Regions from separate parts of the Yersinia antarctica genome, predicted to be linked through region 1. Evidence: predicted binding sites of a transcription regulator. Region 1 holds the regulator's gene; each other region holds the start of a gene.

Region 1 (3,713 bases):
GGTGATGGATTCCGTAGTGCGCTCCATGGATGATTATATCAACTACATTACGCCGCAGTTCTCACGCACTCATATCAACTTCCAGCGCGTGCCAACCGTTGACACATCAAATCCGTTTGCTGCCAAAGCGATTCCGTCACTGGATGAAAGCTTTGTGGTTATTCATTTCCGGGGTTTGGATCAAATTGATTTCCCTTACTTACTGGCGATGTTGCAAGGATCATTTATCTCTAATATCAATACATTGGTGGTACCCGGCGGAAAAATGGGGCTGGCAATGGAGCTGATTATGGCGCCGCTAGTGCAGCAGTTGCTGGAAGGGGAGAAAATCGGTTAATCTCCTTCATTCTTGAAGCCGCAGTATAGCAATGGCTGGAGAGAAAAAAATAATTTGACTCTATCCCAACCCAAAGTAATTGGAGCTGCAGGTAGGCAGCAAACGAACTCATCCCGATGAGCTTACATAAGTAAGTGATTCGGGTGAGCGAACGCAGCTAACAACCCTGCAGCTTCAAGTACGAAGGGTTTGCTTAGGCGATGTCACGGATCTCAAAACTGTGGGTAATCGTCGCCGCTTTACCCAACATCAGTGAGACGGAGCAATACTTTTCTGCTGACAGCTCAACGGCTCGTTCCACAATTTTGTCGGTCAGACCTTTGCCGCTGACAATAAAATGCAGGTTGATTTGCGTAAATAGACGCGGTGCCTCTTCGCGACGCTGCGAGGTTAATGTCACTTCGCAATCACGCACATCATTGCGGCCTTTTTGTAAAATAGAGACCACATCAATCGCGCTACAACCGCCTGCTGACATTAATAACATTTCCATCGGACTCGGTGCTTTGTCTCCAGCATTACCGTCCATCAACACCTGATGACCTGATGCCGATTCACCCAAAAATGTCAGCCCCTCAACCCACTTTACACGTGCCTGCATAACTCTTGCTCCCGGTTAAATTTTCTGATCCAGACTACCCTTTCATTTACAAACTGGCAATGTAACCCGATGTTCATCATGCTGAAGCGATACAACACAAGACACTGGCTTCATCCTGTGCTACAAACAGAACCGAAAGTGTTGTTTCTAGAATTAAATAGGGTAGCTTCTCAATACTCAGTGGAGGGTTTCTACCCGGTACGTATCTTGGCTATACCTTTCGGCAGTTGAGCAAATTAATATGCTACGAGAAAGTGTATTTTATAAGCACGCCGTACAGGGAACTCTGAGCCCTGTTATGTTAGGCAGCGATAACAACAGAGGATAACAGCGAATGGTTCTCGGCAAGCCACAAACAGACCCGACTCTCGAATGGTTCCTGTCTCATTGCCATATCCACAAATATCCATCGAAGAGTACGCTGATTCACCAAGGTGAAAAGGCCGAAACGCTTTACTACATCGTGAAAGGCTCCGTTGCGGTGCTTATCAAAGATGAGGAAGGTAAAGAGATGATTCTCTCCTATCTTAATCAGGGAGATTTCATCGGCGAACTTGGATTATTTGAAGAAGGCCAAGAACGTAGCGCCTGGGTTAGAGCAAAAACCGCCTGTGAAGTGGCTGAAATTTCTTACAAAAAATTCCGTCAGCTGATTCAGGTCAATCCAGATATTTTAATGCGCCTATCTTCACAGATGGCGAGTCGCTTACAGATTACATCTGAGAAAGTGGGCAACCTTGCTTTCCTTGATGTGACTGGGCGTATTGCACAAACGCTGCTTAATCTGGCAAAACAACCTGATGCCATGACCCACCCAGATGGGATGCAGATTAAAATTACCCGCCAGGAAATTGGTCAGATAGTTGGCTGCTCCCGCGAAACCGTGGGGCGGATACTAAAAATGCTGGAAGATCAAAACCTGATCTCCGCACACGGTAAAACGATTGTCGTCTACGGCACCCGTTAATTCCCCCTAAACTGGTGCCGATACTGTCGGCATCAGTTTTTTAATCTTTTGTGATCAATAAATTTCTGGGGCCTTTATGAAATGGCAACGGCTTATTTATCATCCTGAAGTTAATTACGCACTACGCCAAACATTAGTGCTCTGCCTGCCTGCAGCATTAGGGTTCGCTCTCGGCGAACTTCGGCTGGGCTTGATGTTTTCTCTGATACCCGCCTGTTGCAACATTGCCTCACTGGATACACCACACCAACATTTTTTCCGGCGTCTGCTGGTCGGCGGCGCGCTGTTTACTGTGAGTAGCTTCCTAACCCAGCAACTGCTGCTATGGGGTATTCCGTTGCCTGCTGTCATGCTCAGCCTGGCATTAGTTCTAGGAGTGAGTGGGGCGATTAGCCAATTGAATGGCCATTTGTTACCCGCGGCACTGATTGCTGCTATTTTCAGCCTCAGCATGGTGGGCCGCGCTCCGATCTGGCAAGCCCCGTTGCTGTGTGCCGTAGGGACACTGTGGTATGGGGTGTTTAACGGGTTATGGTTCCGACTCTGCAAGGATCAACCGATTCGCGAACCTTTGAGTCAGCTTTATCGCTTACTAGCCGATTATTGTGACACCAAATACAGCCTGTTTGCTCAGCACCTTGAGCCGGAAAAATCGATACCGCCGCTGCTGGACAGACAACAGGCGATTATGGACAAGATTAATCAGCTTTATCAGCAATTTAATCTGATTCATAACACCACGAAGAAAGAACAAAAACGGTTGTTGGGATTGTTCCAAATGGCTCTCGATTTGCAAGAGCACATTACTGCGGCCCTGATTCAGCCAGAAAAAGCACAAGAGTTAATGGAGCAGACACAGATTGAGAGCGTGATACGCCGTAATTGCCAGAAAATCTCAGCTCAAATGCGCAGCATCGCCAACGACATTCTCTATCACCACCATGCTGATGAGCATTTCACTGCCGATGATGGTCTGACAGAACTGGCAAGCATCGCACAGGCACACCCAGACAACCCGGTCGCACAATTCTACTACTACCATATCAGCCACGTGACCCAGCTATTGAGTGACCGGCGACCACTGTATGACCGTGACCTGATGTCCAGCCAACAACCACAACCTTTCTGGCCGGCGTTGATCAGCTATCTGTCGTTCAAATCAGGTGCACTGCGGGAAGCGGCTCGTCTGGGCGTAACACTGGCAGCAGGTAGCTATATCGGTAACTTAATTCATCTACCCAAACCTTATTGGATTTTGCTTACTGTGATGCTGGTAACGCAGAACGGTTATAACGCCACCAAGGTACGAATCCATCACCGTGCACTCGGCACCTTGATTGGGCTGATATTGGCAGCTGGTCTATTGCATCTGCCAATGCCAGAGGGTGCCACCCTTGGCATTATGCTGCTCATTACCCTTGCCGCTTATCTGGTTCAACGTAAAAACTACGGGCTATCTGTTGTTGGCAGAACCATAACCGCAGTCTATATCTTGCAATTATTGACCGGAGAAGGCGCTGACTTCTTGGTTCCGCGATTGCTAGATACCTTAATTGGCTGCGCATTGGCCTTTGCCAGCGCCCTATGGCTGTGGCCTCAGTGGCAGAGCGGTTTACTGCGTAAGAATGCCCATCAGGCGCTAGAGGCATATCAGAAGATTTTGCGCTTGCTGCTGACGCCTGAGCCTGATATCAACCAACTGGCCTATAAACGCATTGAAGTAAATAAGGCCAGTAACACCGTGTTAAGCTCCTTAAATCAGGCGATGCAAGAGCCGGGGTTCAACTCAAAATATTTGGCAGATATGC
Region 2 (3,713 bases), 4.1 Mb from region 1:
GCCATTGATCATCGCATGATGACCTTCGGCTGAAACATGTTTGATTGGCTCATCGCCGTCCAGAATACCTTCTTCCACCCGGCTGATACTGCTGTTGGTATGAATCCCTTTTGATAGCAATAAATAACGTGTCGCCGCCCCCACCCAACTGCTGATGGTCGCAGGGATCGCCGCACTGTGACTGCCGCCAATATATTGACGCAATTTCTTCATCTGCTGATGAATTTCAGCCGGCGTCTCTGCCGGTTCACTCAGCATCACGTTCAGCTCGGCACTGAGTAAGTCGGGATGATTGATCAATACCAGATAGGTTTCGCAGGCTTGAGTGATCAGGGCTAATGACGCCGTGTGCAACACCCGTAAGCGGCGGTTACAACGCTGCCAGCGGGAAGATTCCATCATCAGATAACTACGCATCCCATTCAGTGCCGTGGTATTTTTAACCAGATCATTCCAGGCCCGATCGATATCGTTTTTTTCTGCCGGACGAATACATAACTGCAATAATTTATATTGATCTACCAGCACCTTATCGACCAGACGATCAATATCCTGCTTGATCGATCGTGGTGAAAACAGCAGATCCGCCATCACCGCGCAGACGATCCCCAGCACAATCTCGCTACAGCGCTCGACAGCAAACTGCGGTGTCAGTAATGGCGTTTCACCGGTGGTGACAATGATAATCAGCGCAGTGTAACCCGCCAGCCCGAATGCGTAAGAGTTCTCAACCCGAACCAGTGAGGAGATCCAAGTACAAACGCCAGCCCACAAACAGCAAAGCATCAGGGTTAATACTGGTGCTCTGATAGTCAGAACGATGATAACCAAACCACCAATACAGCCGATGAATGTCCCGATAATACGTAACCAGCCTCGATGACGAATCGCACCAGAGAATGGCTCACCGCCCGCAGCAAATGCCGGGCCAGCAGCAACAATGGCCGCCGTCAGCACCGACCAACGTGGTGTTTCCAATTGCAGATGAAAGCCCAGAAACAGCGCGGCCACAATGGCAAAACTGAGTTTGAACGCAAAGCGCAGGCGAATAAATGTCGGGCTGTTCATCTTAACCAAACTCACGCAGGCGATGCATCAACTTAACAATCGGTGAAGCCTGATTAGGATTGCGATCAGTCGCCCCGGTTATCACCACGGTAGCCGTCGTCCCTGCGGGATAGGGATGCTGTTGATCTTCACTGTCCAAACGGATCTTCACCGGTACTCGTTGCGCCAACCGCACCCATTCCAGATTATTGTCAATCGTCGCCAACCCTTTGCTATCGACACTGCTGCTGCTGTTGGTGACACCGGCGGAGACACTGTCGACAGTACCGTGCAAAATACGGTTGCTGCCCAGTGGGGTGATTTCCGCCCGATACCCGGCTTTAACCCCCTCCAGCTTGGTCTCTTCCAAATAGGCCAAAATATAGAAAGTATCTTTTTTCACCAGTGCAACAGCGGTAGCGCCACGGTTAATAAACTCCCCGGCATGAACATTCAGATTCGTCACCCAGCCTTGTGCAGGCGCGCGCACGGTGGTGCGTTCCAGATCAAGTTTGGCTAAATCTCGTACCGCGATAGCTTTTGCCAACTGATGCCTGGCGGTTTGTAATCCGTTGTTGGACTGGTCAATTTCTTCTTGTGACATCGCCTGAATCCCCAAACGTTGCCGCCGGCCGGATTCACGTTGTTTCTCCGCCGCCAGTGTTTGGTAATAGGCCACATCGGCCTCGGCTTCAGCCAACGCCTGCTGGTAGCGCGGTTGGTCAATAACAAACAAAATCTGCCCTTTCTGCACCAGTTGATTGTCTTTTACCGGCACATCGGTGATCAAGCCACTGACATCCGGTGCGATAGCCACCACATCGGCAGTGAATTTGGCATCACGGGTCCAGGGTGATTCGGTATAAAAAGCCCAAACTTTGAAAATAGCGATAACCGCCAGTAAAACCACCAATAAGGTGATGCCGATACGGATTATTTTTAATGAAAAAGTACTCACGGCGACCTCAGGAAAAAAGACGGGATATTAAATAGAAAAGACAACAATACAGCGCGGTATTAAAGAGTGCTGGATGCCAGACAAACTCATAAATACCAGTAGGTTGTAGCACACGGCGCAAAACAAAGAACAGCGCCAGCGAAAGGAGCAACTCAAAAAATATTGGCGGAAAAGAGAGGCCAAATATCACCATCACCGGAAGCAACGTCATTCTGTAGATCCTTTCTATTATAGGGTGCCGGTGAACCAGCCATAAGACTAACTTGTAGGTTAAACTTAACTAAGCAACATGACTGTAACCTTAGCGAGGCGAGATAACACTTCGACAGCGTGGCTTGCAAACCTAAAACGATTCTCCCGACAGCAGTATATTAGCCTGCTTATTATCACCTTATCTACGATGTGTGATCTAAATCACTTTTAAGCTACAGTTAACAATCAAGCGTTAGCAATCAACTCAGGGTGAACCATGGAAAGACTAAAACGGATGTCAGTATTTGCCAAGGTGGTTGAGTGTGGGTCTTTTACTGGCGCCGCACGGCAGTTAGAAATGAGTGTGTCGTCGATTAGCCAAACAGTGTCAAAACTGGAAACCGAGCTGAATGTTAAGCTGCTTAACCGCAGTACTCGCCGCATTGGTTTAACTGAGGCAGGCCGAATTTACTATCAGGGTTGTCGGCGCATGTTGCAGGAAGTACAGGAAGTCCATGAACAACTCTATGCCTTTAACAACACCCCAACCGGAACCTTACGCATCGGCTGCTCATCGACGATGGCACAAAATGTACTGGCAACGATGACAGCAGAGATGTTGAAAGAGTATCCCGGCCTATCCGTTAATCTGGTCACCGGCATTCCGGCACCGGATTTAATTGCTGATGGTTTAGATGTGGTGGTCCGCGTTGGTGCATTACAGGATTCGGGGCTATTTTCACGCCGCCTTGGTTCCATGCCGATGGTGGTCTGCGCCGCCAAAAGTTATTTAGCACAACATGGTACACCAGAAAAACCCAGTGATATGACCAATTTCTCCTGGCTGGAATATAGCGTGCGACCAGACAGTAACTTTGAGCTAATCGCGCCAGAAGGTATTACCACGCAAATATCGCCACAGGGCCGCTTTGTCACCAATGACTCACAAACCATGATCCGTTGGCTTAACGCGGGGGCGGGTATTGCTTACGCACCGTTAATGTGGGTAATAGAGGAAATTAAACGCGGCGAGGTGGAAATACTGTTTAAAAAATACCATTCAGATCCGCGCCCAGTATATGCGCTCTATACCGAGAAAGATAAAATGCCACTTAAAGTTCAGGTCTGTATCGACTATTTGACCGAGTACTTTAAACGAGTGGCTGAGGTATATCAGGGATATCGCTGAATATACTATAGCTATTGGATGCCCAGTTGAGAACTAAACTGAGCATCCAACTATCAACCCCTACGCCGTGCCACCCACCGTCAGATTGTCTAACTTCAAAGTAGGTTGGCCGACGCCAACTGGCAGGCTTTGCCCCTCTTTGCCGCAAACGCCGACACCTTTATCCAGCGCCAGATCGTTGCCGACCATCGAAATCTGCTGCATGGCTTCGATGCCAGAACCAATCAAAGTGGCCCCTTTCACCGCACGGGTGATTTTACCTTTTTCGATTAAGTAAGCTTCGGAGGTTGAGAACACAAACTTGCCGGATGTAATATCCACCTGACC
Region 3 (3,713 bases), 3.6 Mb from region 1:
CCGTCAGGCTAACACCATTGCCGTGTTCCTCTCCTTCGATGGTGAACTCAATACCCGCCCCATTATTGAGCTGCTATGGCAGCAACAAAAACAGGTTTATCTGCCGGTTTTGCACCCTTTCAGCCCCGGTAATTTATTATTTCTGCGTTATCGCCCTGATAGCACGCTTATCCGTAATCGCCTGAAAATCCTTGAACCACAATTAGATGTGCGAGAAGTTCTGCCACTAAACCAATTGGATATGGTAATAACCCCGTTAGTGGCGTTTGATAGCCTCGGGCAACGTTTAGGTATGGGTGGTGGCTTTTATGACCGTACGCTGCAACACTGGCAGCAAGGGCGCCCTTATCCTATTGGCCTGGCCCATGATTGCCAATGGGTAGAGCACTTGCCCTGTGAGCTTTGGGATGTACCATTGCCAGAGATAGTGACACCAACAAAAGTGTGGCAGTGGTAAGAGATAATCCTGCAAAATAAAAAAACACCCGATATTTTATAGATAGCGGGTGTTTAGTCATTCAATACAAATAGTTATTAGTAAAGCAAACGAGCACGGATAGTTCCCGGGATCGCCTTCATCGCCTGCAATGCTTTTTCTGCATTTTCCGCATCATCAGTCTCAACATCAATGACGACATAACCGATTTCAGCACTGGTTTGCAGATACTGTGCCGCAATGTTGACATTCTGTTCGGCAAAGATTTTGTTAATGCTGGTCAGGATGCCTGGGCGGTTCTCATGGATATGCAACAGACGGCGGGTATTATCGCCGTGAGCAGGCAGAGAAACCTCAGGGAAGTTGACCGCAGACAGCGTTGAGCCGTTGTCGGAATACTTCGCCAGCTTACCTGCCACTTCATCACCGATATTTTCCTGCGCTTCCTGAGTGGAACCACCAATATGTGGTGTTAGCAACACATTATCAAACTCGCACAAGGGTGAATTGAACGGGTCCTTATTAGTTGCAGGCTCTTCAGGGAATACGTCGATTGCCGCGCCTGCCAAATGATTGCTGGCCAACGCATCACATAAGGCCGGGATATCGACCACGGTACCGCGTGAGGCGTTAATCAGCATCGCACCCGGCTTCATCAGAGCCAACTGTTCAGGGCCAATCATGTTTTTAGTGGAGTGGTTTTCCGGCACATGCAGGCTAATCACATCACTCATATTCAGTAGATCAGACAGGTGACGCACCTGCTGTGCATTCCCTAACGACAGTTTATTTTCGATATCGTAGAAAAATACTTTCATCCCGACACTCTCTGCCAGAATCCCGAGTTGGGTACCGATATGACCATAACCGATAATGCCCAGCTTCTTGCCACGGGCTTCATAGGAACCCACCGCCAGCTTGTTCCACTCACCACGGTGAGCTTTGGCGTTAGCCGATGGAATGCCTCGGAACATCAGCAGTAACTCGCCCAGTACCATTTCAGCTACCGAACGGGTATTGGAGAAAGGTGCATTGAATACCGGCACACCGCGTTTGGTAGCCGCTTTTAAATCAACCTGATTGGTACCGATACAGAAACAACCTACCGCGACTAATTTTTCTGCTGCCGCAAAAACTTCTTCAGACAGATGCGTACGCGATCGAATGCCGATGAAGTGAGCATCTTTGATCGATGCTTTCAGTGATTCGGTGTCTAAGGCACCTTTATGATATTCAATATTGCTATATCCGGCAGCACGCAGATTATCAACCGTGCTCTGGTGCACCCCTTCCACTAACAGAAACTTAATTCTGTCTTTCTCCAGTGATACTTTTGCCATGTCCCCGACCCTATTTTCAGACTTCAGATGTGGCTGCCGCTATCGAATGAATCCGGTCAGCACCCTGTCAACATAACAAATATTACGCGGGCAGCAATACAAACGATTGCCTGCCAGCCAGCATAACAATCAGTGTCAATGTTAATTTATGGAATAAAAAACTGGCGTGAAGAGGGTTAATGGCAGGTTAATAAAACGAAATGAAGAAATGTGATATATATCACCAAATTTAGCGATTTTAAGAAAAGATATTTAAAGGCAAAAAAACTTTCAGGATGAAGTAGCGAACCTCATCCTGAGAGCGAGTTAACCGATCACTTTAATTTTATGGTCTTAACGCCGTCGGCGGTGCCAATCAGTGCCACATCAGCCCCCCGATTAGCAAATAGGCCGACCGTAACGACACCGGCAATACCATTGATTTTATTTTCTAACGCAATGGCATCCAAAATACTCAGATTGTGGACATCCAAAATAACGTTGCCGTTATCAGTCAGGACGTTCTGACGATACTCCGGTAAGCCACCCAGCTTAACCAGTTCACGAGCCACATAAGAGCGGGCCATTGGGATAACTTCAACCGGCAGCGGGAACTTACCCAGTATAGCAACCTGCTTGGACGCATCCGCGATGCAGATAAACTGACGAGCAATAGCAGCAATGATTTTCTCGCGGGTCAGCGCAGCACCACCGCCTTTGATCATCTGCATCTGGTCGTTAATTTCATCAGCGCCATCAACATAGATATCCAATACATCCACTTCATTACAATCGAATACGTGGATGCCGTAACTTTTCAGTTTGGCAGTAGAGGCATCAGAGCTGGAAACCGCCCCCTCTATCTGGCCTTTGATGGAGCCAAGTGCGTCAATAAAATGTGCTGCGGTCGAGCCAGTGCCGACCCCAACGATGGTACCAGGTTTTACATAATCTAATGCTGCCCAGCCCACTGCTTTTTTAAGTTCATCCTGAGTCATGGTAAGTTCACGCCTTGATGTGAAAGAAAACCTGAGGTCATTATAGAGCATCCGCAGTGGTGATTGTGTGAATAAAGCCAACTCGCGTGGTAGTTAATTCTAGCCGGATCACAGTTATGCCGGTTTATTTGTGGCTGACACCTTGGCATCCTGTCATAACAAACTGGCTAAAATGTGGCATAGTGCTGTATCGACTTAATATTTGGAGAGATGACTCCGATGAAACGCCCAGACTACCGTACGCTACAAGCGCTGGACGCGGTGATCCGTGAACGCGGTTTTGAACGCGCTGCACAAAAACTTTGCATCACCCAATCGGCGGTATCTCAACGCATCAAGCAGTTGGAGAATCTGTTCGGACAACCGCTGCTGGTGCGCACCGTGCCACCACGGCCAACCGAACAAGGGCAGAAACTGCTCGCGTTACTGCATCAGGTTGAGTTACTGGAAGAAGAGTGGCTGGGCAATGATAATGGCGGAGATACACCACTGTTATTGTCGCTGGCAGTGAACGCCGACAGTTTGGCGACCTGGTTGCTACCGGCATTGAAACCGGTGCTGGCTGATTCCCCTATCCGGCTGAATTTACAAGTCGAGGATGAGACTCGAACTCAGGAACGGTTACGTCGCGGCGAGGTTGTGGGTGCTGTCAGTATCCAACCTCAACCGCTCCCCAGTTGTCTGGTTGATCAACTCGGTGCGCTGGATTACCTGTTTGTCGCCTCCAAACCTTTCGCTGAGCGTTATTTCCCTAATGGCGTAACCCGCTCGGCATTGTTGAAAGCGCCAGCGGTGGCGTTTGACCATCTGGATGATATGCATCAGGCGTTTTTACAGCAGAACTTTGATTTATCACCGGGCAGCGTGCCCTGCCATATTGTTAACTCTTCCGAAGCTTTTGTGCAGTTAGCGCGACAAGGAACCACCTGTTGTATGATCCCGCATCTGCAAATCGAGAAA
Region 4 (3,713 bases), 2.8 Mb from region 1:
GAAAAACGAAAAGCTGAAGGCGTTAATCAGTCCTGCATTGCCAGAGAACTGGATGTCTCTCGCTCTACCCTGAGCCGGGAGCTCAGGCGTAATACGGACCCCGCTTTCAACGGACTTTACTCCTCCAGACGCGCTGATGCCTTAGCCAGACAACGGCGGGGCGCCACCTCGGCACACAATGCCTGTTTCCCTCTGGGCCAGCAGACACAAGACTTTCTCCGGCAGGCGCTGGCTGTACATACCTCCCCTGAGGTTATCTGTGGGAGACTGAAAATCCAGTTTGATATCGCCGTCAGCAAAAATACCCTCTACCGCTATATCCGTTCGGACAGACAGGCTGGCGGTAAGCTTTACCTTCAGCTCCCTCACCGGGGTAAACGCTATCGCTATGATACGGGTGAGCCCGGACGCACGCCCATCCCGGACAGGGTTGGCATTGAGCACAGGCCTGCTGAGGCTGAACTCAAACAGGTTCCCGGGCATGTTGAAATCGATACGATTTTTGGCAAAGACCAGAAGTCATTCCTGCTGACGGTCGTGGACAAAGCCACAAAGCAGGTCATTATCCGTAAACTCCCCAATAAGTGCGCTGAGAGCGTCGTGGAAGCGTTCAGGGACATCGTGGCGAATACTTTCTGCGAGTTTAAAACCCTGACGGCAGATAACGGACCCGAGTTTGCGAAACATAAGGACATCACTCAGGTAACGGGCGCAAAGGTTTACTTTGCCCGGCCTTATCATTCCTGGGAGCGGGGGTTGAATGAGCATACCAACGGTCTGATACGGCGGTTTTATCCGAAAGGAACCGATTTTAATGGCGTCAGCGATGAAGATATTGCGAGACTGGAGCACATCCTCAACACTCGGGGGCGCAAATCTCTGGAATACAGCTCACCGAATGAGGTATTTTTAGAGTATCTACTCGCTGCATAACGCATGATGGTTTGTTGCGTTTCGTTCGGGAATGGGGCCGGCCAGTGAAAATAGCGCTTCACGTAACGCGAAAGTGAGTGCCGGACCCACTTTCAAAATGGCAAAGTGGTGCTGAACTAGCTGTTGTAGGGCGAGCGGAGTTTGGTAATCGGTGGAGTGAGCTTCAAAGACCATCGTGTCAAACTCTTCGATAGTCTGGCTCAGAGCAAGAGATTTCTCAGGTTGATAATCAATAACATGAGTATGATCGAATTCTACACCGGGTTGGACGACTAGCCCGATAATGCGTGGCCACAGGTCGTGCAGACCTTGTTGTTCAAAAGCATGACGATGAGCTTCAAGCGTTGCTTTTGCCGCTTGGGGAGAGGTGACCACCAGCGTTGACAGCGTTTCATGTGCTCCTCCTGGAACAGGGACTTCCGTTCCAATAACATAAACCAGATCAGACGAACCTTGTTTTTCCTTGCGGGTCTGTTCTGCAATTAAGGCAAGCCTTGCTGCTCTTCCGGCGACGATTTCATCTGTTAATGGCACGGGGTCATCTGCACAAGACATACTGCAATCAAGGTGAATTTTCTTAAAGCCAGCCGCGACATAATGGCGAATAAGTTCTTCTGCATGAAACATAGCCTCTGCGGCTGGGGCGTTTTGCCAGCGATTTGGCCCCAGATGATCGCCCCCTAACACCAACTGATTGCGAGGGAAGTGGTGTTTATCCGCCATTTGCTCAACAAAACCACGGAAGTCATCTGGGGTCATACCGGTATAGCCGCCATACTGATCCACCTGATTGGAGGTGGCTTCTATTAATAAGATGGATTGCGCGTCCCGGGCGTGGCGCATTGCTGCTTCCAGAACCAATGGGTGAGCAGAACAGACGGCAAAAATGCCACATCGCTTATCGTGCTTATGGTCGGCCACAAACTCGGTTAAATGTTTCACTTTCCTCTCCGTATGGGGTTTTGATTACTTATGCCTTTCGGTTTGTTTCATTGATACTGCTTTATGGGTTGATAAAAACAAAACGAAAGATAATGGAAATGGGATCTGTTTCGCAAAAGAAACATAATGAAAGGCTTTTTTATCGGGTGGTAGCACGGTTTGGCCTGATGTAAAGACTTGCTTTCCGGCAAAAGAAAGGTGTTAATAGATAAAGTGAAATGAAACGAAAGGCTTTTGGGAAGGATCTGATATGAGCAATACCGATTCAGTAATGGACAAGCGTATAACGGGTACCAGTGAAAGGCGTGAGCAGATCATTCAGCGGCTTCGTCAGCAAGGAAGTGTTCAGGTTAATGATTTATCGTCATTCTTTGGTGTTTCTACGGTGACTATCCGCAACGATTTGGCCTTTCTGGAAAAGCAGGGGATTGCTGTACGTGCATACGGCGGTGCGCTGGTGTGTGATGCTGGCACACCTGGCGTTGAACCCACGGTAGAAGATAAAAGCTCCCTTAATATTTCTTTAAAACGCGATATTGCTCGCGTTGCTGCAAATCTTATTAAACCTGGGCACCGCGTGATTCTAGACTCGGGCACGACCACTAATGAAATAGCGCGTCATATGCGTAATCATAAGGAGGTCATTGCTATGACAAACGGTATGAATGTGGCGAACGCGCTGCTTGAGGCTGAGGGCGTGGAATTGCTGATGACAGGAGGGCACTTACGCCGCCAGTCCCTTTCCTTCTATGGGGATCAGGCTGACCAGTCCTTGCAAAATTATCATTTCGATATACTTTTTCTGGGGGTAGACGCCATCAGTCTTGAGCGCGGTGTGAGCACGCATAATGAAGACGAAGCTCGCCTAAATCGCCGAATGTGTGAAGTCGCGGAACGCATCATTGTGGTCACTGATTCCAGTAAATTTAACCGCTCCAGCCTGCATAAAATAATTGATACCCAGCGCATACATATGGTTATCACCGATAAAGGTATTCCAGAGGAAAGTTTGAATGGATTACGAAAAGGTGGGATTGAAGTGCTCCTTGTTGGGGAATAAAAACCGTCTCTTGACCACCTTTTAGCCTACCCCTATTAAAGTAAAGTCCCCGCCAATAGGCCGGGACTTTGTCAGTAATCTAAGGGGAAGCGTGCTGTTCGGGCCGTAAACGACGCGAAACGCCGGAGTGCCCGTTGGTACGCTTAACCCTTGGTTCTTCTGGTGGCTAAGCCCCAGCAGGAACCGCATGCGCGGTGTTTTTCAGCACCGGTCCGGTATACTTCTCAATCTCAAGCTGCGCCATTTGCCCACAGTTACCCTGCGCCAGACTGGAAGAACCAATATCGAAAGTCAGGCAGTTGATATTGCCGTTCTTACAAAGGGAACCCGGTACCGCTGGATCCGCCGGGTCAAACCATGCCCCTTCGCTGATGCGCACCACCCCTGGACGTACATCTTCAGATACCACAGCACCTACCAATATCTGCCCACGGTCATTGAACGCACGGACTAAATCGCCATTAACAATGTTACGCCCCTTGGCATCCTGTGGGCTTATCAGTATCGCTTCCCGATCGGCCACGGCGTATTTTTCACGTAGTGGTGTGTTATCTAACTGTGAATGCAGCCGGTTGATTGGGTGTGCGGTGTTTAGCGACAGTGGATATTTCTTCGCTTCCACCCCGCGATACCATTCATGAGGTGGCATCCAGGTCGGGATCCCCTGACAATCGGCGTATTCCATTTTAGCGATAGTATCGGAGTAGATCTCAATCTTGCCAGACGGGGTACCCAGCGGGTTGAGCAATGGATTGTCACGATAATCAGCAAAGCGTAC

What was found. The regulator CRP, encoded in region 1, controls carbon source genes, mostly activating them, when cyclic AMP is high. The targets are predictions, from matches to a motif close to ATGTGANNNNNNTCACAT.
Positions count from the first base shown of each region.
Region 2: aaeR (HTH-type transcriptional activator AaeR) is a predicted target of CRP. The motif match lies at 2,408-2,425, and genes of this name have one in related genera.
Region 3: serA (phosphoglycerate dehydrogenase) is a predicted target of CRP. The motif match lies at 1,985-2,002, and genes of this name have one in related genera.
Region 4: ACWJJO_RS14450 (DeoR family transcriptional regulator) is a predicted target of CRP. The motif match lies at 1,974-1,991, and genes of this name have one in related genera.

Region 1 covers NZ_JBSJQF010000001.1:283,032-286,744, reverse strand. The annotation lists gene ACWJJO_RS01130 (phosphoribulokinase) at 1-337, shown strand, start outside; gene ACWJJO_RS01125 (OsmC family protein) at 531-938, opposite strand; gene crp (cAMP-activated global transcriptional regulator CRP) at 1,273-1,905, shown strand; gene ACWJJO_RS01115 (YccS/YhfK family putative transporter) at 1,982-3,713, shown strand, end outside.
Region 2 covers NZ_JBSJQF010000001.1:4,403,700-4,407,412, forward strand. The annotation lists gene aaeB (p-hydroxybenzoic acid efflux pump subunit AaeB) at 1-1,068, opposite strand, end outside; gene aaeA (p-hydroxybenzoic acid efflux pump subunit AaeA) at 1,070-2,005, opposite strand; gene aaeX (p-hydroxybenzoic acid efflux pump operon protein AaeX) at 2,013-2,216, opposite strand; gene aaeR (HTH-type transcriptional activator AaeR) at 2,475-3,386, shown strand; gene tldD (metalloprotease TldD) at 3,447-3,713, opposite strand, start outside.
Region 3 covers NZ_JBSJQF010000001.1:3,906,802-3,910,514, forward strand. The annotation lists gene ACWJJO_RS18155 (5-formyltetrahydrofolate cyclo-ligase) at 1-457, shown strand, start outside; gene serA (phosphoglycerate dehydrogenase) at 535-1,776, opposite strand; gene rpiA (ribose-5-phosphate isomerase RpiA) at 2,091-2,753, opposite strand; gene ACWJJO_RS18170 (LysR family transcriptional regulator ArgP) at 2,973-3,713, shown strand, end outside.
Region 4 covers NZ_JBSJQF010000001.1:3,116,242-3,119,954, reverse strand. The annotation lists gene ACWJJO_RS14460 (IS30 family transposase) at 1-933, shown strand, start outside; partial or broken gene ACWJJO_RS14455 (class II D-tagatose-bisphosphate aldolase non-catalytic subunit) at 973-1,875, opposite strand; gene ACWJJO_RS14450 (DeoR family transcriptional regulator) at 2,126-2,935, shown strand; gene torA (trimethylamine-N-oxide reductase TorA) at 3,102-3,713, opposite strand, start outside.